4 regions of the Pseudomonas sp. GW821-FHT02C04 genome follow, and region 1 is predicted to be linked to each of the others. Evidence: predicted binding sites of a transcription regulator. Region 1 holds the regulator's gene; each other region holds the start of a gene.

Region 1 (6,003 bases):
TCTGCCGCGCCGTCATCAATTGGTCAGCCGCGCCGTCAGCGTGCAAATGCAGGAAGAACCCAGCGAAGAAGCCATGGCTGACATGTTCGCTGATATCTACCACAGTCCCACCAAGCAGGTTGGCTGAGGTAATGAACAGTTTTTGTACCTACATCGATGGTCTGCCATGCATTGTTCCGGTTGTGAACGCGCAGCCAGTAATGTGGCCTCCGTCTATGCAAGACAAGGTAAAGAAATAACATGGGCAGCATGCATCCCGTACAGGTGATCGCGGTGACCGGCGGCAAAGGTGGCGTCGGCAAGACTAACGTGTCAGTGAACTTGTCCCTGGCGCTGGCAGAGCTTGGCCGTCGGGTCATGCTGCTGGACGCCGACCTGGGTCTGGCGAACGTCGACGTTCTGCTGGGCCTCACGCCCAAACGTACCCTGGCCGATGTGATCGAGGGCCGCTGCGAGCTGCGCGACGTGCTGTTGCAAGGCCCCGGCGGGATCCGCATCGTGCCGGCCGCTTCCGGCACCCAGAGCATGGTTCACCTGAGCCCGGCCCAGCATGCCGGTCTGATTCAGGCGTTCAGCGACATCGGCGACAATCTCGACGTACTGGTGATCGACACCGCTGCGGGTATTGGTGACTCGGTAGTCAGTTTCGTTCGCGCGGCGCAAGAAGTGTTGCTGGTGGTCTGTGACGAGCCGACCTCGATCACCGACGCCTACGCGCTGATCAAACTGCTGAACCGCGATTACGGCATGAACCGCTTCCGCGTCCTGGCCAACATGGCCCAGAGCCCGCAGGAAGGTCGCAATCTGTTCGCCAAGTTGACCAAGGTCACGGATCGCTTCCTCGACGTCGCCCTACAATACGTCGGCGCGGTGCCTTACGACGAAAGCGTGCGCAAGGCGGTGCAGAAGCAGCGTGCGGTCTATGAAGCCTTCCCGCGTTCCAAGTGCGCACTGGCGTTCAAGGCGATCGCACAGAAGGTCGACACCTGGCCGCTGCCCGCCAACCCGCGCGGCCACCTCGAATTTTTCGTCGAGCGCCTCGTGCAGCAAACGGCAGGACCTGTGCTATGACCGCCAGCGGTATGAATTTCTACAAGAAGTCGGCACGTGACGCGCAGTACGAGCTGATCGAGCGTTACGCGCCACTGGTCAAACGCATTGCTTACCACTTGCTGGCGCGATTGCCGGCCAGTGTGCAGGTCGAAGACCTGATCCAGGCCGGGATGATCGGCCTGCTCGAAGTCTCGACCAAATACGACGCCAGCAAAGGCGCCAGTTTCGAAACGTACGCGGGCATCCGGATCCGCGGCGCCATGCTCGATGAAGTACGCAAGGGGGACTGGGCACCGCGCTCGGTTCACCGCAACACCCGTATGGTCAGCGACGCGATTCGCTCGATTGAAGCTAAAACCGGCCGTGACGCTAAAGATCACGAGGTTGCGGCCGAACTCCAATTGAGTCTCGACGATTACTACGGGATTTTGAACGACACCCTGGGCAGCCGACTGTTCAGTTTCGACGACCTGTTGCAGGACGGCGAACACGAAGGGCTGCACGAGGATGGCGCAAGTGCTCATCTTGAGCCGTCGCGCGATCTGGAAGATGAGCGCTTCCAGGCTGCGTTGGCGGACGCGATTGCCAATTTGCCGGAGCGTGAGCGACTGGTGTTGGCGCTGTACTACGACGAAGAGCTGAACCTCAAGGAAATCGGTGAAGTCCTTGGCGTCAGTGAATCGCGGGTCAGCCAGTTACACAGCCAGTGCGCGGCCCGTTTGCGGGGGCGTTTGGGGGAGTGGCGAGCGCGCTGAGGGCAGTGTGGGGACGCTGCGAACGAGGCTGGTGCGGTGGTGAACGGCACCGGTCTTGCTCTGTTGTGCTCCAGACAGTCATCGAGTGCTTTGCCGGATTGATTGAAATGGCGCGTCCAGGTGCTGGGCGCGTTTAAGACTGCTTGGAGGTCGAATTGAACAAAGACATGAAAATCCTCATCGTTGATGACTTCTCAACGATGCGGCGGATCATCAAGAACCTGTTGCGTGATCTCGGGTTCACCAACACCGTTGAAGCCGACGATGGCACCACTGCCATTCCGGTGCTCAACAGCGGCAGCATCGACTTTCTGGTGACCGACTGGAACATGCCTGGCATGACCGGTATCGACCTGCTGCGTCACGTGCGCGCCGATGAAAAACTCAAGCACCTGCCAGTGCTGATGGTGACTGCTGAAGCCAAGCGCGAGCAGATCATCGAAGCGGCCCAGGCCGGCGTTAACGGCTACGTGGTCAAACCTTTCACGGCTCAGGCGCTGAAAGAAAAAATCGAGAAGATTTTCGAACGCATCGGCTGATGACGCGCGGGGGAGCTATGGAGCATAACGAATCTTCACAGGGCGACTTCGAGTCGACTCTGAAAAAACACGCGGTCGAACTGGTCGAAAGCCTTGAAAAGGGCAGGTTCGGCGACGCCGTGCAACTGATCCATGAGCTCAATCAGACCCGTGACCGTGGCCTGTACCAGGAAGTGGGCAAGCTCACACGCGAACTGCACAGTGCAATCGTCAACTTCCAGATCGACCCGCATATGCCGCAGGCCGAGGAAGTGTCGCAGATCACTGATGCGACCGAGCGTCTGGGCTATGTGGTCAAGCTGACCGAAGCCGCGGCCAACCGCACCATGGACCTGGTGGAAAGCGCCACGCCGGTGGTCAATGGCCTGGCTGACGAAGCCCAGGCATTGAGTGCCGACTGGGGACGTTTCATGCGCCGTGAAGTCGGGGCTGAAGAGTTCCGCGAGCTGGCGCGTCGGGTCGACGGTTTTCTGGCACGCAGCAGCGCGGACAACCGCGCGGTGTCGAGCAACCTCAACGACATTCTGCTGGCCCAGGATTACCAGGACCTCACAGGTCAGGTGATCAAGCGCGTGACCCAGTTGGTCACCGAAGTCGAAAGCAATCTGCTCAAACTCGTGCTCATGGCCAGTCAGGTGGACCGCTTCGCGGGCATCGAACATGACCGTGCGGCAATGCTCGCTGAAAAAGATCCACAAAAACATCTCTCGCAGGGTGAAGGTCCGCAGATTCATGCCGATAAACGAGAAGACGTTGTGTCCGGTCAGGACGATGTGGACGATTTGCTATCCAGCCTTGGATTTTGAGTTTTTTTGGGTTTTTAGACCTGTAGGAGCACCCCATTAATGAGCTTCGGCGCCGATGAAGAGATCCTTCAGGATTTCCTGGTTGAGGCCGGCGAGATTCTTGAGCAACTGTCCGAACAACTGGTCGAGCTGGAAAGCCGCCCGGATGACGCAGATCTGCTCAACGCAATTTTTCGCGGTTTCCACACTGTAAAAGGGGGCGCCGGCTTCCTTCAGCTCAATGAGCTGGTGGAGTGCTGTCACATCGCCGAAAACGTGTTCGACATCCTGCGCAAGGGTGAACGTCGCGTAGATGCAGAACTGATGGACGTGGTGCTCGAAGCGCTGGACGCGGTGAACAGCATGTTCAGCGAAGTCCGCGATCGCAGCCCGATCACCGCTGCAACCCCGGAACTGCTGGCCGCCCTGGCGCGCCTGGCCGAACCGCAATCGGCGGATGAAGCCCCGGCTTCGCCTGTTGCCGAGATGATCGAAGAACTGGTCGTCGAAGGCGATTCGGGCGATATCACCGATAACGAATTTGAACAGTTGCTGGACTCGCTGAACGCCGTCAAGGCCGAAGCCGAAGCCCCGGCGGCTGCCGCTGCGCCTGCTTCCACCGAAGCGGCCAGCGATGAAATCACCGACGCCGAATTCGAGTCGCTGCTCGACCAGTTGCACGGCAAGGGCCAGTTCGCGGCCGACGCCGTGGCACCAGCTGCCGCTGCACCTGCTGCTCCGGCAGCGGGCGACAGCTCGGACATCACCGACGACGAATTCGAAGCCTTGCTCGATCAATTGCACGGCAAGGGCAACTTCGCCGTTGATGCGCTGGAATCGGCGATTGCTTCGGTGCCTGCATCTGCTGCTCCGGCAGCGGCGGCGGCCGGTAGCGATCTGATCAGCGATCACGAATTCGAATCGCTGCTCGACGATCTGCATGGCAAAGGCAAGTTCACTGACGTCGCCACCGGTGCCGTCGTGACGGCCGGCAATGCTTCGGCTGTTGCAGCGCCTGCCGCCAAGGCCCCGGCTGCTGCGGCAAAACCTGCTGCAAAAGCGCCTGAGCCTAAAGCGGAACCGGCCAAGCCAGCCGCCGCTGCTGCACCGGCTCCGGCCCGTGCACCGGCGACGCCGCCACCGGAAAAACCGGCGAGCGAAGCCGAGACTACCGTTCGTGTGGACACCGCACGTCTCGACGAAATCATGAACATGGTCGGCGAGCTGGTACTGGTGCGTAACCGTCTGGTGCGCCTGGGCCTGAACAGCGGCGACGAGTCGATGCAGAAGGCCGTGTCGAACCTCGACGTGGTCACCGCCGACTTGCAGACCGCGGTAATGAAGACCCGGATGCAGCCGATCAAGAAAGTCTTCGGCCGCTTCCCGCGTCTGGTTCGCGATCTGGCGCGTCAGCTCAAGAAAGAGATCAACCTGGAACTGGTGGGCGAAGAAACCGACCTCGACAAGAACCTCGTCGAGGCTCTGGCCGACCCGCTGGTCCACTTGGTGCGCAACGCGGTCGACCACGGCATCGAGTCGCCGGAGGAGCGTGAAGCTTCGGGCAAGGCCCGTGGCGGCAAGGTGATCCTGGCGGCCGAGCAGGAAGGCGACCATATCCTGCTGTCGATCTCCGACGACGGCAAAGGCATGGACCCGAACGTCCTGCGTGCCATCGCCGTGAAACGCGGTGTGATGGACAAGGATGCCGCCGATCGCCTGAGCGACACCGAATGCTACAACCTGATTTTCGCCCCGGGTTTCTCGACCAAGACCGAGATCTCCGACGTGTCCGGCCGCGGTGTGGGCATGGACGTGGTGAAGACCAAGATTTCCCAGCTCAACGGTTCGATCAACATCTACTCGACCAAGGGCGCCGGCTCGAAAATCGTCATCAAGGTGCCGCTGACGCTTGCGATCATGCCGACCCTGATGGTGATGCTCGGCAACCAGGCGTTTGCGTTCCCGCTGGTGAACGTCAACGAAATCTTCCACCTCGACCTGTCGACCACCAACGTGGTGGACGGCCAGGAAGTGGTGATCGTGCGGGACAAGGCGCTGCCATTGTTCTACCTCAAGCGCTGGCTGGTCAGCTCCGCCGCTCACGAAGAGCAGCGCGAAGGCCATGTGGTGATCCTTTCGGTGGGCACTCAGCGGATCGGCTTCGTCGTCGATCAACTGGTCGGTCAGGAAGAAGTGGTCATCAAGCCATTGGGCAAAATGCTGCAGGGAACCCCGGGCATGTCCGGCGCCACCATTACCGGTGACGGCCGCATTGCGCTGATTCTCGATGTTCCTAGCATGCTCAAGCGTTACGCCGCACGGCGTATTTGAATCCGGGGCAGCGGGGCGACAACGTCCCGCTGCACCTAATGGAGTGTTTATGGCAGTCAAAGTCCTGGTGGTGGACGATTCGGGTTTTTTCCGCCGCCGCGTCTCGGAAATTCTTTCAGCGGATCCGAGCATCCAGGTTGTCGGTACGGCAACCAACGGTAAAGAGGCGATCGATCAGGCCCTGGCCCTCAAGCCGGACGTGATCACCATGGACTACGAGATGCCGATGATGGATGGCATCACGGCCGTGCGGCATATCATGCAGCGCTGCCCGACCCCGGTGTTGATGTTCTCCTCGCTGACTCATGAAGGCGCCCGGGTGACCCTGGATGCGCTGGATGCCGGCGCGGTGGATTTCCTGCCGAAGAATTTCGAAGACATCTCCCGCAATCCGGAGAAGGTCAAGCAACTGCTGTGCGAGAAGGTTCACAGCATCTCGCGCAGTAACCGTCGTTTCAGTGCCTACAGTGCGCCGGCGCCTGCCGCTGCACCTGCACCTGCGCCGACTCCGGCAGCGGCGCCGTCGAGCTTTGGCAGCCA
Region 2 (6,003 bases), on a different contig from region 1:
GTTTCGAGTGGCCGGAAACGGCGCCCAATTTCATCACCCAGAAACGCGTGACCGCGCCGGTTGTGCTGTGCGACGACCGGGACAAACTCGCCGGGGCGATCGTCTGCATTCCCAACGCGGATCCGGGGTTCGACTGGCTGTTCGCCTACCCGATTGCCGGATTGATCACAGCGTGGGGCGGTGCCAATTCGCACATGGCGATCCGTGCCGGCGAGCTGGGCTTGCCGGCCGTCATTGGTGCGGGGGAAGTGCTTTACCGGCGCTGGTCAACCGCAGATTTCCTGCACCTGGATTGCCCGGGCCGCCGGGTGGAGATGATGACATGAAGGTTGTCGCCGTCAGTCAGCGAGTGGACAGTCATCCGGAACGCGGAGAAACCCGTGATGCGCTGGATCAGCGACTGATCGGTTTCCTTCTGGCAGCCGGTTTTGTCCCGGTGCCGGTGCCCAACGGTTTGCCGCTCGATCACTGGCTGGCGGCTGTCGTGCCACACGCCATTGTGCTGTCGGGGGGCAATGACATCGGTCAGTGCCCGGCCCGCGACCGTACCGAAAGCGAGTTACTGGATCACGCGCGCGCGCGTCAGTTGCCAGTGCTGGGCATTTGTCGCGGCATGCAGATGCTGGCGCACTGGTCCGGCGGCGAGCTGAAACCGGTCACCGGTCATGTGCGAACCCGGCATCAGTTGTCCGGCCGGATCGTCGCCGAAGTGAACAGCTATCACGGCCTCGCTCTTGCCAGTTGCCCGCAGGGGTTTGAAGTCATGGCCCGTAGCGAAGACGGGGAAATCGAAGCCGTCCGCCACCTTCAGCTGCCGTGGGAAGGCTGGATGTGGCACCCGGAACGTGAAGCGGATTTTGCCTTCCACGATCTTCAGCGAATCCGGCAGTTGTTCGGCGAACCCCACTCCTCTCAATAACCCACGGGATAGACGTGTTGTGAAAGCCATTATTCTGGCTGCCGGACGTGGCAGTCGCATGAAAAGCCTCACGGATGAGCGCCCCAAGTGCCTGGTCGAATTGCGAGGCAAACCCTTGCTCGAATGGCAGTTGGAGTCCCTGCGCGCGGCCGGTATCAGTGAAATCGCCGTGGTCACCGGCTACAAGCGTGAGTTGCTGGCCAACCGTGGCCTGATCGAGTTTCACAACCCGCGCTGGGCGGACACCAACATGGTGTCGTCACTGGCCTGCGCCGAATCGTGGCTGCAGGGGCAGCCGTGCATCGTGAGTTATTCCGATATTTTCTACAGCCCGGCGGCCGTTCAGTCGTTGATGGCCAACACGGCGTCACTGGCGGTGACCTATGACCCCAACTGGCTGGAACTGTGGACGCAACGTTTCGGCGATCCGCTGCTGGATGCCGAAACCTTCCGCCTGACCGACGCCGGCACGCTGGCGGAAATCGGCAACAAGCCGCAATCGGTGGACGAAGTTCAGGGCCAATACATGGGACTGCTGCGCTTCACCCCCGAGGGCTGGGCAGAGGTCGTTCGGCTACGAGCCGAGCTGACCCCGGAACAACGCGACAAGATGCACATGACCAACACGCTGCAGCGCGTCATCGATGCTGGCCAGGTTCCCGTCGAAGCCGTTGCTTACACGGGAGAATGGGGAGAGGTCGACTCCAGCGAAGACCTCTCCGCGTACCAGTAAGCAGGTACGTCGCCTCAGCGGAAGCGGTCGACCTCTTGGCGCAGGTCGGCTGCCAGGCCTTCCAGCTCCTTGGCGGTGATTGCCAGGTTCGACACCACTTCACGCTGCTCGCTGTTGGCCATCGCAATGCTCTGCAGATTGCTGCTCAACAACGTCGCGGTGCTGCTCTGCTCCTGAGTCGCGGTGGTGATCGCCGCGAACTGCTGACCCGCCGAACGGCTCTGCTCATCGATCCGCGCCAGCGCCGACGCGACGTTGGCGTTACGCGACAGGCCTTCCTGCATCAGCACATTGCCCTGTTCCATGGTGCTGATGGCGTTGCCGGTTTCCTGCTGGATGCTGTGGATCATCCCGGAGATCTCGTCAGTCGCCTGACGAGTACGCGACGCCAGATTGCGCACTTCATCAGCCACCACGGCAAAGCCGCGACCTTGTTCACCGGCACGGGCGGCTTCGATGGCCGCGTTGAGCGCCAGCAGGTTGGTCTGTTCGGCAATCGAGGTGATCACGCTGACGATGCCGCCGATTTCCTGGGAGCGCTGACCGAGCGTGTTGATCACGGTTGCCGTGGTGTTCAGCGCGCCGGCAATCTGCTCCAGCGAGGACGACGCTTCTTCCATCGAGCTGCGACCGATCTGAGTCTGCTGCGCATTTTCCTGGGCCAGACGCTGGGTGTTGCCCATGTTGTCGGCAATGTTCAGCGAGGTGGCGGAGAACTCTTCAACCGCACCCGCCATGCTGGTGATCTCGCCGGACTGCTGCTCCATGCCTTCATACGCGCCGCCGGACAGACCGGACAGCGCCTGCGCACGGCTGTTGACCTCTTCCGAAGCGCGGCGGATGTGCTCGACCATGGTCGACAGCGCCTGGCTCATCTGGTTGAAGGCACGGGCCAACTGACCGATTTCATCGTTGCTCGACACGTTCAGGCGCACGCTCAGATCGCCGGCACCCAAGGCTTCGGCCTGACGCACCAGATCACCCAGCGGTTGCAGTTTGCTGCGCAGCAGCCACACCGCCGAACCGACCGCAATCAGCATCGCCAGCAGGCTGCCGATGGCCAACTGGATGCCAACGCTCCAGGTCACTTCGCGGATCTCGGATTTCGGCATGCTCGCCACCACCGACCACGGTCCACCGTCGAACGGTACGGCGATGCTGTAGAAGTCTTCGGACTTGTCGCTCCAGAACCGGCCCTTGCCAGGCGTCTTCGCCAGACCGTTGACCACCGGGACCGCTTGATCCGGCGCCTGCACGCCCGCTGGCGCAACCAGCCACTTGTTCTGCTCATCCAGCAGCGCCAGGGAACCGCTCTGGCCGATGCGGAAACGCTTGAGGTTGTCGAACTGGGCGTTTTGCGCGTCGGTGTAATCGAAGCCGACGAACAACACCGCGATCACCTTGCCGCTGCTGTCACGCACCGGGGTGTACTGAGTCATATAGGAACGATCAAACAGCAGCGCGCGGCCGACGTAGCCCTGGCCCGCCATCAACTTTGCGTAGGCCGGGTGAGCGTGATCCAGCAAGGTGCCGATGGCGCGAGTGCCGTCCTGTTTGGTCAGCGAGGTACTGACCCGCACGAAGTCTTCGCCGCTGCGCACGAACAGCGTGGCAACGCCCGCCGTCATCTGCTTGAATTCGTCCACTTCCTTGAAGTTGTTGTTCAACACTTCGCTGCCCAGGTGCAGGCCCGGGGTCTGGGTGCCCGCCACACTGACCGGCTCGCTCGGGTGAATGCTCAGGCCCGCGCTGAAGCGCTTCTCGAACAACCCGCTCAGGCGCTGGGTGCTTTCACGCAGCGTGCCGTGGAAAGTGCTCAACTGGTCGGCGAGCAGACGTGCCTCGCTGGCCAGGTGTTCTTCACGGGTGGCGAGGTTGGCGGTATCCAGCGAACGCAGGGCGAACACCGTACTGCCACTGATGACAACCGCCAGTATCACGGCGAGCGCGAGGCCCAGCTGCGAGGCGATCCGGGCGCGAGGTTGAGACATGGACAGCTCCTGGCCGAGTCTGCGGATCCTCCCTGATCGCGGCTCGGAAAATTCTAATAATGGGGGTGAAGCCTGGAACCGGCACGACGGTCCCACTTGCACGTATTCGGCGGTAAAACCGAATACTTGAGTACGCAGCGGGGTTATGGCCGAAGGCCGGCATTGTGGCGGCTCGAACGTTTCAGCTCAAGCGCGTGACCGGCGGCAGCACCATGGCGTGGACTTCGCCTTGCAGGAAGTCGCTGAGCCGGCGTAAACGTTCACCTCCCGGACGGGTCTTTGGCCACACCAGGTAATAATTCAGCCCGCTGGCAACCGCCGTCGGCCACGGCAGACTCAAACGCCCTTGCGCGACATCTTCGGCCACCATCAGCAAATCGCCCATCGACACGCCATACCCCCGGGCCGCCGCGATCATCCCCAGTTCCAGGGTATCGAACACTTGCCCACCCTTGAGCGATACCTGATCCGACAGTCCCATGTGCTCCAGCCAACTGCGCCAGTCGCGGCGATCCGGCGTCGGGTGCAGCAATTCGGCGCTGGCCAGTCGCGCCACATCCCAGGGCTGGTCGTGCAAAAGGCTCGGGGCGCCGACCGGAATCAGCTCTTCCGGGAACAGCAGGCTGGCCTCCCAGTCCGGCGGAAAATGCCCGTCGCTCAGCAGCACCGCGCAATCGAAGGGTTCGTTGTTGAAGTCCACCGAATCCACATCCATCCAGGCACTGGTCAGTTGCACTTCATTGCCCGGCTGCAAATGGCGGAAGCGACTGAGCCGCGCCAGCAGCCAGCGCATGGTCAGGGTCGACGGGGCCTTCATGCGCAGGATGTCATCTTCGGCGCGCAAGGTATTGCAGGCCCGCTCCAGCGCGGCGAACCCCTCGCGGATGCCCGGCAGCAGCAAGCGCGCCGATTCGGTCAGTTGCAAATTGCGTCCGCTGCGATGGAACAGCCGACAGGCGAAGTGCTCTTCGAGCGTGCGGATATGCCGGCTGACCGCACTTTGAGTGATCGACAGTTCTTCGGCAGCGCGGGTGAACGAACTGTGGCGTGCCGCCGCTTCGAATGCGCGCAGGGCATACAAGGGTGGAAGGCGACGGGACATGTACAGCGCTCCAATGGCGGGATTGCGCCAACTTAGCAGAATTGCTCCTGGATGAGTTTTAATCATGCCACCCATCCTTTTTATCCCTTTGTGCAAGCCGCGCCAAACCCTGAGAATCGACGGTCTCTTGCTCCCTCTTTATACGGATGTGAACACCATGCAGCGTCCTGTGCGTACCGAACTCTGGGCCATCCTGCGGCTGGCGGGGCCGTTGATTGCCTCGCAGTTGGCACACATGCTGATGGTGCTGACCGACACCCTGATGATGGCCCGCCTCAGCCCCGAAGCGCTGGCCGGTGGCGGTCTGGGCGCGGCGAGCTATTCGTTCGTGTCGATCTTCTGCATCGGCGTGATCGCGGCGGTCGGCACCTTGGTCGCGATCCGTCAGGGCGCCGGCGACATCATTGGCGCCGCCAAGCTGACCCAGGCCGGGTTGTGGCTGGCGTGGCTGATGGCGCTCGGTGCCGGGCTGCTGCTGTGGAATCTGAAACCGGTGCTGTTGCTGTTCGGCCAGACCGAGACCAACGTCAACGCGGCCGGGCAGTTTCTGATCGCGCTGCCGTTTGCCCTGCCCGGCTACCTGAGCTTCATGGCCCTGCGCGGCTTCACCAGCGCCATCGGCCGGGCGACACCGGTGATGGTCATCAGCCTCGCCGGCACCGTGGCCAACTTCCTGCTCAATTACGCGCTGATCACCGGCATGTTCGGCCTGCCGAAACTGGGGCTGACCGGTATCGGCCTGGTCACGGCGATTGTTGCCAACTGCATGGCACTGGCGCTGGCGTGGCATATCCGTCGACATCCGGCCTATAACGCTTACCCGCTACGCGAGGGCCTGTCGCGGCCAAACCGGCAGTACCTGAAAGAACTCTGGCGCCTGGGTCTGCCGATTGGCGGCACCTACGCGGTGGAAGTCGGGTTGTTCGCCTTCGCGGCGCTGTGCATGGGCACCATGGGCAGTACGCAACTGGCAGCGCACCAGATTGCCCTGCAAATCGTCTCGGTGGCGTTCATGGTGCCAGCGGGGATGTCGTATGCGATCACCATGCGCGTCGGCCAGCATTACGGCGCCGGGCAATTGAACGATGCGCGGATGTCCGGGCGGGTCGGCATCGTCTTCGGTGCGGTGGTGATGCTGGGGTTTGCGATGGTGTTCTGGTTGCTGCCGAATCAGCTGGTCGGGTTGTTCCTCGATCACAACGATCCGGCGTTTGCCGAGGTCATCCGCCTGGCCGTGAGCCTGCTGGCAGTCGCAGCG
Region 3 (6,003 bases), on a different contig from region 1:
CCCGAGGTGGAAACCCGCGTCGGCCCGTTGTCCGAACTGTCCGGCCAGGGCACCCACACCACGACCACCGCGCGCCTGTTCCACTTCCCTGGTGGCGGTGAGCTGATCGACTCCCCGGGTATCCGCGAATTCGGCCTGGGCCACGTCAGCCGCGCCGACGTCGAAGCCGGTTTCATCGAGTTCGACGACCTGCTCGGCACCTGCCGCTTCCGCGACTGCAAGCACGACCGCGAGCCAGGATGCGCACTGCTCAAGGCCCTGGAAGATGGCCGCGTGCAGCAGCAGCGAATGAACAGCTACCGCTCGATCATCGCCAGCCTGCCGGAAAACGGTTACTAAACCACTGAGTAGCCAGACACAAAAAAGCCGCGATCATCTCGCGGCTTTTTTGTGGGTCACTGTTTCGGCGCGGGGGCCGGTGCAGTGGCGGGTGCAGCGGGTGCCGGGGCTGGTGTCGTGCTGCCCGGCGCGGTTGGCTTCGGCGCCGCGTCGTCGAACAGGTTCAGCCGTTCGCGCAGCTCGTGCGCAGGCACTGGCTGCTGATCCGCCGGCAAGGCGTTCGGGTCGACCGGCGTGGCCGGGGCCGCACCGTTCTGGCCTTGATCTGCCGGTTTCGACGGTTCGGTACCTTGCGAACCTTCGATGGCCGCCTGGGCCTTCTTGGTCAGCACCACGATGTCGATGCGGCGGTTGACCGGGTTGAACGGGTTTTCCTTGTCGAACAGCGCCGACGAGGCGTAACCCACCACCCGCGCCACTTGCCCGTCCGGATAGCTGCCCGCCACCAGCGCACGCCGGGCGGCGTTGGCACGGTTGGCCGAGAGTTCCCAGTTACCGAAATCACCGGTGCCGGTGTACGGCTTGGCATCGGTGTGGCCGCTGATGCTGATCTTGTTCGGCACCGCTTTGATGGTGTCGGCCATGGCCAGCAGGATGTCTTCGAAATACGGCTTCAGGCGTGCAGAACCGGAGTCGAACATCGGACGGTTTTCCGCGTCCATGATCTGGATGCGCAAGCCGTTCGGCGTGATCTCGAACAGGATCTGGTCCTTGAACTTCTGCAGCTGCGGGTTCTCGTCGACCTTGTTCTGCAGTTCTTGCAGCAACAGTTCCAGACGCTCCTTCTCGACCTGCTCGGCCATGCCTTCAACCTGTTCGGTGTCGACCGTGACCTTGTCCGGTTGCGGCTGCGACTTCACTTCAGGGTTGAGGGTATTTTCCGGTGCCAGGGTCGGCGTGCCGCCCAGATCGATGATGTACGGCGTGCCGCTCTCGGAGAAACCGACCGGGTCCTTGAAGTAACCGGCGATGGCGATCTTCTGTTCCGGGGTCGCGGTGGACAGCAGCCACAACACCAGGAAGAACGCCATCATCGCCGTCGCGAAGTCGGCGAAGGCGATCTTCCACGCCCCGCCGTGATGCCCGCCGGCGATGCGCTTGACGCGCTTGATGATTATCGGCTGGTTATTTTCCATGACTTAACGACCGCGAACGGCTTGTTCCAGCTCGGCAAAGCTTGGACGGTGAGCCGGGTACAGAACCTTGCGACCGAACTCGACAGCCAGCGATGGCGGCATGCCGGACGCCGAAGCCACCAGCGAGGCCTTGATGGCTTCGTAGACGTTCAGCTCTTCCTTGGCATCGTGTGCCAGGGAGTGCGCCAGCGGACCGAAGAAACCGTACGCCGCGAGAATACCGAAGAAGGTACCCACGAGTGCCGCACCTACGTGCAGACCGATGGACTTCTGATCGCCTTCACCCAACGAGGCCATGGTCACCACGATACCCAGTACCGCCGCGACGATACCGAAACCCGGCATGGCGTCGGCGATGCCGTTCACCGCGTGGGACGGATGCTCGAGGTCTTCCTTGAGGCTGTACAGTTCCATGTCGAACAAGCCTTCCAGCTCGTGCGGCGCCATGTTGCCGGACGACATGATGCGCAGGTAATCGCAGATGAACGCGGTCATGCGTTCGTCTTTCAATACCGCCGGGTACTTGGCGAAGATCGGGCTCGCAGCGGCATCTTCGATGTCGCCCTCGATGGCCATCATGCCTTCACGGCGGCTCTTGTTGAGGATCTCGTAGATCAGGCCCAGCACTTCCAGATAGAACGTGTGGCTGAAACGCGAGCTGAACATGCTCAGGGATTTCTTGAGCACGTGCATCGTCATGTAACCGGGGTTGGCCTGGAGGAATGCTCCAAGTGCCGCACCACCGATGATCATCACCTCGAAAGGCTGGATCAGGGCGGCAATCTTGCCGTGGGAGAGCACGTATCCGCCGAGCACGCTCGCGAATACGACGATGATGCCGATAATTTTAGCCATAGGTAGAAAGTACTTATTTAAGTCGGGTTCAAGGTCATATTCGGAAGTTAAAAAATCTCTTCTTCTACTTATCGGCAAAACTGCGCCAGACTATAGCCAGTTCAGGCGAAAAGCCAATTTAGCCCATGCCGGGCGCGTCTACAGTCAGTGAAGATCTCGTCCAGACATGGCTAATGAAACGAACGTCCCACACGTAAAACCCACCACACTCGATGGCTGGGTGAAGCTGCTCGACGGCGTACGCCTGCCGGTGCCGCAAGAAGCCCACGATCGTGTCTGCCGCGCCATCCGCGATAATCGCAGCTCGCTGCGCGACATCGCCGACCTGATGCAGGACAGCCCGGCGCTGGCGCTGAGCATCATTCGCGAAGCCAATCGCCACACCCAGGGCAGCATGACTGCACCGGCGGAAAACCTTGAGGTCGCGATCAATCGCCTTGGCCTCGCCCGCACCGAAGAACTGCTGGCTCGCCTGCCCGCCGAACCGCAGGCACAAATTCCCCAGGCCTTGCGCCAGATACAGATGATCAGCCAGCACGCCACGCAACAGGCCAACGGCTTTTTTGCCAGTCGCCTGGCGCGGCTGTGGCAGGACATTCATTGGGGCAGTCTGTTGTTTCTGTCGCCGCTGTGGCCGCTGGCACTGACCTTTCCCAAACTGCTCGAAGAGTGGGAAGTGCGGGTTATCCACAAGGGCGAATCGGCCCGCGACGTGGAAAAGCAATTGTTCGGCGTGCGCCTGCTGAAGATCGGTGAGGCGCTGGTCGAAGTCTGGCGATTGCCGATCTGGGTGCAGCAGGGCTATCGATTGCTGCTCACCGAGCAGCGCGAACTGGTCAAGGTTTTGCGCATCGCCCGCGATGTCGATCACCCGCTACGCCAGCAGAATCGCCTCGATGACGACCCGACCCTGCGCCACTGGCTCAATCAGCCGGCCAACACCGTGCTGCTGGCCAACGGTCTGGCGCTGTCGGCGCAACAGGCCTGGGACAGTCCGCACAGCGAGCGCTGGCAGTACCTGACCAGCCTCTATCTGCAAATCTCGATGGACGAGGTGCAACAACAGCTGCACCAGCAGGCCGCCAACAGCGCACGCCGGCATTCGATGCCGGATCTGTGGCACCCGGCGGTTTCCCTGCTGTGGCCGTGGGGCACCCATCGCCTGCCCGCCGGAATGCTGCCCGCCGCTGCACCCAATGCCGACGATCTCGCCAAGTGGCGCCGGCAATGTGCCGAACTGCTGGCCGAGCCGAGCCGATTCACCAACGCCATGCACTTGACCATTGCCGCTCGCGACGCGCTGGTGGCCAGCGGCATGCGCCGGGTGATGATCCTGATGGCCGACCGCACGCAGTCCAGTCTGCGCGTGCATCAGATTTCCGGCCTGCCGAAGGAAGCCGCTGCGCTCAACTTCGTCGTCAGTCAAAGCACCGTGTTGCAACGCTTGCTCGCGCAGCAGGCACAAGTGCGGATCACCCCGGACAACAACGCCCAGTTTTCCGCCCTGCTGCCGCCCTCGCTGCGCACGCTGTTCCGAGGCGAACACCTGTTCCTGCGCTCGCTGGTCCACAACGGCCGCGTCATCATGATCGTGGTGGCCGACCAAGGTGGCGGGCCGTTCGCCGACATCACCGTGCAAGCCTTCGGCAAAACCGCGCAGTGCATCGAGAAAGCCCTGCACAGCTTTAGCCAGCGCGGCCAATGACAGCTACAATCCTTCCCCTTTGTGCTCTGGAGACCTCACATGTCTGACTTCTCTGGCCTGGCGCTGGTGATCGAGCCGAGCGACCTGCTCCCTCGCCTCGAAGCCCGCAACCTGATTCTGGTGGATCTGACCAGTGCCGCCCGCTATGCCGAGGGTCACATTCCCGGCGCACGCTTCGTCGATCCGAAGCGCACCCAGCTGGGCCAGGCACCGGCTCCGGGCCTGTTGCCGACAAAAGAAAAACTCGAAGAGCTGTTTGGTGAACTGGGTCATCACAAGGACGCGGTCTATGTGGTCTATGACGACGAAGGCGGTGGCTGGGCCGGACGTTTCATCTGGCTGCTCGACGTGATCGGTCACGACAAGTACCACTACCTCGACGGCGGTCTGCCGGCGTGGCTGGCGGAAGGCTCGCCGATGTCGATCCAGATCCCTCCTGTCGTCGGCGGTCCGGTAGCCCTGACCCTGCACGACGAACCGACCGCCACCCGCGAATACCTGCAAAGCCGCCTCGGTGCCGCCGACCTGGCGATCTGGGATGCTCGCGGGCCACTGGAATACTCCGGCGAGAAAGTGCTGGCGGCCAAGGGTGGGCACATCCCCGGCGCAGTCAACTTCGAATGGACGGCAGGCATGGATCAGGCGCGTCAGCTGCGCATCCGCACCGACATGCCGCAGATCCTCGAAAGCCTCGGGATCACGAAAGACAAAGAAATCATTACTCACTGCCAGACCCATCACCGGTCCGGTTTCACTTATCTGGTGGCCAAGTCCCTCGGTTATCCGCGGGTCAAGGGCTACGCCGGTTCCTGGGGCGAATGGGGCAACCACCCCGACACCCCCGTCGAGCTTTAAGGATTTTTAAGGACAGTCATGAAAGAGCGTTTGTTTATCATCAGCCAGTACCTGCTGCCTCACCACTTGTTGTCGCGCCTGGCCGGCTGCATTGCCGAGTGCCGCGTGCGCTGGTTCAAGAATGCCTTCACCACCTGGTTCGCCAAGCGTTATCAGGTGGACATGTCGCTGGCGCTGGTTGAGGACGTGACCGCTTACGAGCACTTCAACGCCTTCTTCACCCGTGCGCTGAAAGACGGCGCCCGCCCGCTGGACGAGACACCGGGCGCGATCCTCAGCCCGGCCGACGGTGCGATCAGCCAGCTCGGCCCGATCGAACACGGTCGCATCTTCCAGGCCAAGGGCCACAGCTTCAGCGTGCTGGAACTACTGGGTGGCGACGCAGCCAATGCTGCGCCGTTCATGGGCGGCGAATTCGCCACCGTTTACCTGTCGCCGAAGGATTACCACCGCGTGCACATGCCGCTGGCCGGCACCCTGCGCGAAATGGTCTACATCCCGGGCCGGATCTTCTCGGTCAACAAGACCACCGCTGAAAACGTCCCTGAGCTGTTCGCCCGCAACGAGCGCGTAGCGTGCATCTTCGACACCGAGCGCGGGCCGATGGCCGTGGTGCTGGTGGGCGCAATGATCGTGGCGTCGATTGAAACCGTGTGGGCCGGCCTGGTCACACCGCCGAAGCGCGAACTGAAAACCTTCCGCTACGACGAAGCCGCCCGTGCGCCGATTCATCTGGAAAAAGGTGCGGAACTGGGTCGCTTCAAGCTGGGTTCGACCGCAATCGTGCTGTTTGGCCCGGATCAGGTGAAATGGGTTGAAGAAATGAAAGCCGGTTCGCCGGTACAGATGGGCCAGGCCTTGGCATTGCCGAACGCCTGAACCTGTTGATCCGCCCTTTCGCACGTCTGCGAAGGGGCGGACACGACCTGGGTGGCGCCGTTACTCTATCTGCCCACGGAAGCCGATCGGCCCTTCGTTGGCGTAGGTATTGGTGCCGCTGAGGTTTTTCCCGCCGTCACTCGACGTGACACTCAACGCGATAACGTTCTGGTTATCCCGCCCGCCGATCACCCATTTGCCACCTGGATGCCACGGGGCATCGTTGCCACCCCA
Region 4 (6,003 bases), on a different contig from region 1:
GTTCAAGCACCTGCTCAAGGAAGTCGCGCTCAAGCATGGCCTGACCGTGGTCTGCATGGCCAAGCCGCTGGCGCACACGCCGGGCAGTTCGATGCACATTCACCAGAGCATCGTCGAGATCGGCAGCGGCAAGAATGTGTTCAGCGATGAGAACGGTCAGCCGACCGCGATGTTCCGCCACTTCATCGGCGGGCAGCAGGCGGGCATGGCTGACTTCACCGCGCTGTTTGCACCGAACGTCAATTCCTACCAGCGCCTGTGCCACCCGTTTGCGTCGCCGAACAATGCCTGCTGGTCCCACGACAACCGTGCTGCGGGCCTGCGGATTCCGGCCAGTTCGCCGGTCGCCCGTCGGGTCGAGAACCGTTTGCCGGGCGCCGATGCCAACCCTTACCTGGCGATTGCCGCGAGTCTGGCGGCCGGTCTGCACGGTATCGAACATGAACTGGAACCGAGTGCGCCGATCCAGGGTGAATTCGAAGTGCCGGACAATCTTTCGCTGCCGTGCACGATGCACGCCGCACTTGAGCGTCTGAAACGCAGCCAGTTGGCCAAGGAACTGTTCGGCAAGGAGTTCATCGAAGGCTACATCGCTTCGAAAACCATGGAGTTGACCAGTTTCTTTGATGAAATCACTCCCTGGGAACGGCGTGTTCTAGCTGCCCAGGCCTGACGAACTGTCGCCATCGGGCTATCGTTTGATAGCCCGATACTTACCGCAAGGAGCCGCTCGGAACGCCGATGCGCCAAATCTGGAAATCCTTTCGAGCGCTGTATTTCGCCTCGCTGATGATGTTGATCGGCTCGGGCCTTCTTTCTACTTATCTGGCTTTGCGTCTGGCGGCCGACCATGTCGATGGACTGTGGGTCGGTGCGTTGATGGCGGCCAACTATTTCGGTCTGGTGCTGGGCGGCAAGATCGGTCACCGACTGATCGCCCGTGTCGGGCATATCCGCGCCTACTCCGCGTGTGCCGGGATCGTCGGCGCAGCGGTACTCGGTCATGGCCTGGTGGACTGGCTGCCAGCCTGGCTGGTGCTGCGGACGATTGTCGGTCTCGGCATGATGTGCCAGTACATGGTGATCGAGAGCTGGCTGAACGAGCAGGCTGACGCCAATCAGCGCGGCGTAGTGTTCAGCGGCTACATGATTGCCTCGTACCTGGGGCTGGTGCTCGGTCAGCTGATTCTGGTCATGCACCCGGGGCTGGGCCTGGAACTGCTGATGCTGGTCGCCCTGTGTTTTGCCCTGTGTCTGGTGCCGGTGGCACTGACCCGGCGGATTCACCCGGCGCCGCTGCATCCGGCACCGATGGAACCTCGCTTCTTCATCAAGCGCGTACCGCAGTCGTTGAGTACGGTGCTCGGTGCCGGTCTGATCATCGGTTCGTTCTACGGTCTGGCGCCGCTCTATGCCTCGCAGCAGGGGTTGTCCACCGAACAGGTCGGTCTGTTCATGGGTACCTGCATTTTTGCCGGGCTGCTGGTGCAGTGGCCACTGGGCTGGTTGTCCGACCGTTATGACCGGGCCTTGCTGATCCGTTGCTTTGCCGGGTTTCTGGCCGTAGCCGCGTTGCCGCTGGCGATCCTGCCGCAGGTGCCGCTGGAGGTCTTGTTCGGCGTCGGTTTCCTGTGCTCGCTGGTGCAGTTCTGCCTGTACCCGCTGGCTGTGGCGTTCTCCAACGACCATGTCGAAGGGGATCGGCGGGTCTCGCTGACGGCGATGCTATTGGTGACCTACGGGGTCGGCGCCAGCATCGGGCCGTTGTTGGCCGGTGTATTGATGAAAATGTTCGGTAGCCAGAGCCTGTATGCGTTCTTCAGCTTCTTCGCGCTGGTGCTGGTGTGGCGCATCCGGCCGAAAGCCGTGACCAATCTGCACCAGGTCGACGACGCACCGCTGCATCACGTGGCGATGCCGGACAGCATGTCCAGTTCGCCGCTGGTGGCCGCGCTCGATCCGCGGGTCGATGAGCAAGTGGTGCAGGAGCAGATGCAGAATAATGTCGCGCCCGAGCCTGCCGTTGAACCCGAATCACCTGTGGAGCCTGAGCCCGGCAACGACAATCCTGCGCCGGACATCAGCGGCGCCAGGCCTTGATTCTGAAAAACACCAGGCATAAAAAAACGGGCAGTCACCGCAAGGGACTGCCCGTTTTTCATGGTGCGTACGAATCAGAGATCGTCTTTGTCGAAACGCCGTGCTTCACGTTGCAGCTGATAGACGAAACGCTCGACGTTACGCGCCGCCGGGCCGCTGATGTTGTGAAAACGCAGGCCGGCGAAGGTGATGTTGAGTTTTTCTTCGAAGTGCAGGTAGCGCAACTCGACCGATGTTGGCTGATTGCCGAACAGCGGCGGGGCGATCAGGCGATCGTAGACCTGGCCCAGTTGCAGGCGGTCGGTGATATCACCTTCAAAACGCAGCTTGCAGCCGGTGGCGGAAATATCCAGCAACTTGCCACCGATCGGCGACTTGAGCTTTTCGCCACCCAGTTCGACGCTGACCAGATCGGTCAGCTTCAGTGCCGCGCGGAAGGCATTGCGGCGCTGGTGATAGACCACTTCAGTGGGCATCTCGCCAATGTAAAAGCGGTCACCGTCGGATTCCTTGATATCCAGCGTGCCGTTGCATTCCCAGGCAATACGTACGCCTTCATGGAAACCTTCGACCTTGAACGGCTCGCCGGCCAGCAGGAAGCGTTCGCCATCGCGCGGGATCATTTCATCCAGGGCAATTGTGGCGGTTTCCCGGTCAACCTTGATCAGGTAGCTCTGGAAGCGCTGGCTGCGTTCGTGAAAGGTGATGATCAGCGGATCGTGGCTCTCTTGCAGCTGGCGCAGGTTGCTGGAGATTTCCAGAGGCGTGGTGAGCACCTTTGGTGGCTGCGGAGAATCATCCGCGCTGAGGACGTTGGACACGTTAAATCAATCTCCAGACAAAATTTGACTACGGCTGGCCAGTATTTTGCCAGCATGTTTCGCGCGTTGATAGGGCGCAAGCATAGAAGAACGCATCACGCCTGACTGAGCGCGCGGGGTTTCTGCAGTTTGGAGAAGGTGCCACTGGCGTCATAGAGCGCAGGTGGCTCGCCGCCGGTGAGGATTTTCAGCTGATTGGCCGTGGCGGCCTGCTGAATCACGATCGACTGGCCATTTTTGGCATTGGTCGCCTGGCACTGGGCGATCAGGTCGGTCAGAACGTCGCTCTGGGTCAGCAACTGCTCGCCGATGCTCGACTGGCTGGCCAGTTGTTCCAGGCCTTGGCGGTCGAGCGACAGATTGAGGCTGGCGAGGATTTCGCTGCGTTTGCGGCCATGCTGCTCAAGCAGAATGATCAATGCCTGTTTGCGCGCCAGAATTTCTTCCAGCAGCGGCATGTCGCGACCGTGCAAGGCGAGGGACTCGGATTGCAGTAACTCCAGCAATTGTTGAGCTGGAGCAAAGTCGTCGGTGATCAGTTGCAATAAAGTAGTGTCGTGCATGGCTGGCCTTGGGTTTTAAGCGTCCAAAAGCCTGGCGCTGACCGAGGCCTAGCGCTGGGCTTCGAAGTTGAGCAGTTTGCTGGCTACACGGTTGCTGTCGACTTTATAGCTGCCATCGGCAATCGCTGCTTTCAACTCGGCCACGCGGGCTTTGTCGACGGCAGGCTGATCGCGCAGCTTGTCAGTGACCTTCTGCAACTGTTGAGCCTCATTGCTGAGATGTACCGATTCCCCGCTTTTTGCGGTACTGGCCTGTTCGGCCGGGGTATTCAGCGTCGCGGAAGTACCGGTTTCGGCGGTTTCCTTAGGCGTGCTGGTACGTGTACTGCCCGTAAGTGACGAGGAGCTGTTCAAACGGCTGAAATCGATGACCATGTTAAAAACCTCTGGGAATTTGGACGCTTGCCATGTTCTCGGCCATCCCCTGGAAAACTTTAGGCTCTTTTACCAATGAGCCTGCATGCGCCGCACAGATCCTGCTGCGGCACAGTTTAGGGAACAGCTCAGGTTGGCGCCAGTTTTCTGCGCGATCCCTCACGAGGCTTTCCTGTCATTGCTCCAATCGTTGCTCACATTGCCACTTCCACCTGGCCCGGCGCCATGACCTGCGCCTTGATGACCCGTTGGGAATTGAGGTTTTTCACGCGAATCTGTTCTTTCAGGCCGCCGTTGGACAGGGCCTCGCCCGGCATGCGCACGGAGAGCGTGCCGCTGCGGGCGGTAATCACCACTTGATCGCCTTTGCGAACGACTTCCGCCTGTTCCAGATGCACGAGGGTAATCACTTGGTCGGCGACCGTTGGTCGGGTCAATTTTTGCCCGATCGCCTCATCCACCGACGTCAGGAAGCCCTGGTTGATCAGGCTCACATCATGCTCGCGCAGGGTCACGTCCTGAGGCTCGATGATCCCGGCGCGCTTGAGCGGGCGAGTGGTGGTCACGACCGGGCGAAACAGGCGGACTTGAGCGGGTACGAACACGGTCCAGGGGGAGGCGCCTTCGCAGCGAACCTTGACGGTTACGCGCCCCAAAGGACGTGCCGGGCTCTCCAGCGACGCTGTCAATTCCTTGTCGCACATAGGCATGTGCATGCGCGGATCGAGCTGCTTGACCTCGATTTCATAACGCCCTTCCGTTTGACTGGTAGCCAGATAGTCTTCTACGGTGAATTCAAGAAAGCCCTGAGTGACGCCGATAAGCATGTCAGGCAAGGTAACCGCATCAGCAATGGCAGGGCTGCCCGCGAAAAACAGGCAAGCGGCAGACACCGCGCAAAGTCCTCTGCGAAGGGGGGATGTCAGGCGTCGGAAAAATGTCGTTTGAGTGTTCATAAGAGTTAAAAAGCAAGCGCCGTGCCGTTTAGCAATGAATGTGCGTCGCAACAACACTTGGCGTTGGTGTAGGAGTCTGGGCATGGCTGGTGTAATGGATTCGGTGAACCAGCGCACGCAACTGGTGGGGCAGAATCGCCTGGAGCTGTTGTTGTTCCGTCTCGACGGCCAGCAGCTCTACGGGATCAACGTGTTCAAGGTTCGGGAAGTGCTGCAGTGCCCGCAACTGACGCTGATGCCCAAGTCCAGTCCTGTCGTGTGCGGGGTGGCGAATATCCGGGGGGCGACCATTCCGATCCTTGATCTGGCAATGGCAACCGGCTCCGGGGCGTTGAAAGACAAGAACAGTCCGTTCGTGATCATCACGGAATACAACACCAAGACCCAGGGTTTCCTGGTGCGCTCGGTGGAACGTATCGTCAACATGAACTGGGAAGAGATCCATCCGCCACCCAAGGGGACCGGTCGTGATCATTACCTGACCGCTGTGACTCGGGTGGACAATCAGTTAGTCGAAATCATCGACGTCGAAAAGGTGCTGGCGGAAGTCGCACCGACACCGGAAGCGATTTCGGTCGGCGTGGTGGATGTCGAGACCCAGAGCAAGGCGCTGTCTCTGCGGGTGCTGACGGTCGATGACTCGTCGGTGGCGCGCAAGCAGGTGACGCGTTGCCTGCAGACGGTTGGCGTTGAAGTGGTGGCGCTGAACGACGGCAAGCAGGCGCTGGATTACCTGCGCAAGCTGGTCGATGAGGGCAAGAAGCCGGAAGAAGAGTTCCTGATGATGATCTCCGACATCGAGATGCCGGAGATGGACGGGTACACCCTGACGGCCGAAATCCGCAGCGACCCTCGCATGCAAAAGCTTCATATCATCCTGCATACTTCGTTGTCGGGTGTGTTCAACCAGGCGATGGTCAAGAAAGTCGGTGCCGATGACTTCCTGGCCAAATTCCGTCCTGATGACCTGGCATCCCGGGTAGTCGACCGGATCAAAGCAGCAGATATCAGCTAGGGACTTTTCGTCCCTGGCGATCAACACGATTTAAGAGGCGGCATCATTTGTCTACGGGTAATTTGGATTTCGAACAGTTCCGGGTCTTCCTGGAAAAAGCCTGTGGCATTTTGCTCGGTGAAAACAAGCAGTACCTGGTCTCGAGCCGTCTCAACAAACTGATGGAGCAGCAA

Evidence for each region. Region 1 encodes FliA, which starts transcription of late flagellar genes. Its sites were predicted from a motif close to CTAAAGTTTNNNNNNNNNNNGCCGNTAA; they were not measured.
Region 2: a site for FliA is predicted at 3,747-3,774, ahead of AC07VV_RS10140 (methyl-accepting chemotaxis protein). Genes of this name have one in related genera too.
Region 3: a site for FliA is predicted at 2,399-2,426, ahead of motA (flagellar motor stator protein MotA). Genes of this name have one in related genera too.
Region 4: a site for FliA is predicted at 3,895-3,922, ahead of flgM (flagellar biosynthesis anti-sigma factor FlgM). Genes of this name have one in related genera too.

Annotation. Positions count from the first base shown of each region.
Region 1 is NZ_JBWKVT010000003.1:120,819-126,821, reverse strand. Features, by position in the region: gene flhF (flagellar biosynthesis GTPase FlhF) at 1-127, shown strand, start outside; gene fleN (flagellar synthesis regulator FleN) at 241-1,071, shown strand; gene fliA (RNA polymerase sigma factor FliA) at 1,068-1,808, shown strand; gene AC07VV_RS12500 (chemotaxis response regulator CheY) at 1,976-2,347, shown strand; gene AC07VV_RS12495 (protein phosphatase CheZ) at 2,365-3,153, shown strand; gene AC07VV_RS12490 (chemotaxis protein CheA) at 3,193-5,463, shown strand; gene AC07VV_RS12485 (protein-glutamate methylesterase/protein-glutamine glutaminase) at 5,513-6,003, shown strand, end outside.
Region 2 is NZ_JBWKVT010000002.1:433,167-439,169, forward strand. Features, by position in the region: gene AC07VV_RS10125 (PEP-utilizing enzyme) at 1-326, shown strand, start outside; gene AC07VV_RS10130 (gamma-glutamyl-gamma-aminobutyrate hydrolase family protein) at 323-919, shown strand; gene AC07VV_RS10135 (phosphocholine cytidylyltransferase family protein) at 939-1,652, shown strand; gene AC07VV_RS10140 (methyl-accepting chemotaxis protein) at 1,667-3,643, opposite strand; gene AC07VV_RS10145 (LysR substrate-binding domain-containing protein) at 3,825-4,745, opposite strand; gene AC07VV_RS10150 (NorM family multidrug efflux MATE transporter) at 4,903-6,003, shown strand, end outside.
Region 3 is NZ_JBWKVT010000004.1:462,468-468,470, reverse strand. Features, by position in the region: gene rsgA (small ribosomal subunit biogenesis GTPase RsgA) at 1-339, shown strand, start outside; gene motB (flagellar motor protein MotB) at 396-1,475, opposite strand; gene motA (flagellar motor stator protein MotA) at 1,479-2,330, opposite strand; gene AC07VV_RS17740 (HDOD domain-containing protein) at 2,497-4,035, shown strand; gene AC07VV_RS17735 (rhodanese-like domain-containing protein) at 4,075-4,890, shown strand; gene asd (archaetidylserine decarboxylase) at 4,909-5,769, shown strand; gene AC07VV_RS17725 (lectin OAA family protein) at 5,830-6,003, opposite strand, start outside.
Region 4 is NZ_JBWKVT010000015.1:4,744-10,746, reverse strand. Features, by position in the region: gene AC07VV_RS30370 (glutamine synthetase family protein) at 1-673, shown strand, start outside; gene AC07VV_RS30365 (MFS transporter) at 742-2,100, shown strand; gene AC07VV_RS30360 (flagellar brake protein) at 2,175-2,921, opposite strand; gene AC07VV_RS30355 (flagella synthesis protein FlgN) at 3,017-3,484, opposite strand; gene flgM (flagellar biosynthesis anti-sigma factor FlgM) at 3,533-3,859, opposite strand; gene flgA (flagellar basal body P-ring formation chaperone FlgA) at 4,054-4,815, opposite strand; gene AC07VV_RS30340 (chemotaxis protein CheV) at 4,898-5,830, shown strand; gene cheR (protein-glutamate O-methyltransferase CheR) at 5,878-6,003, shown strand, end outside.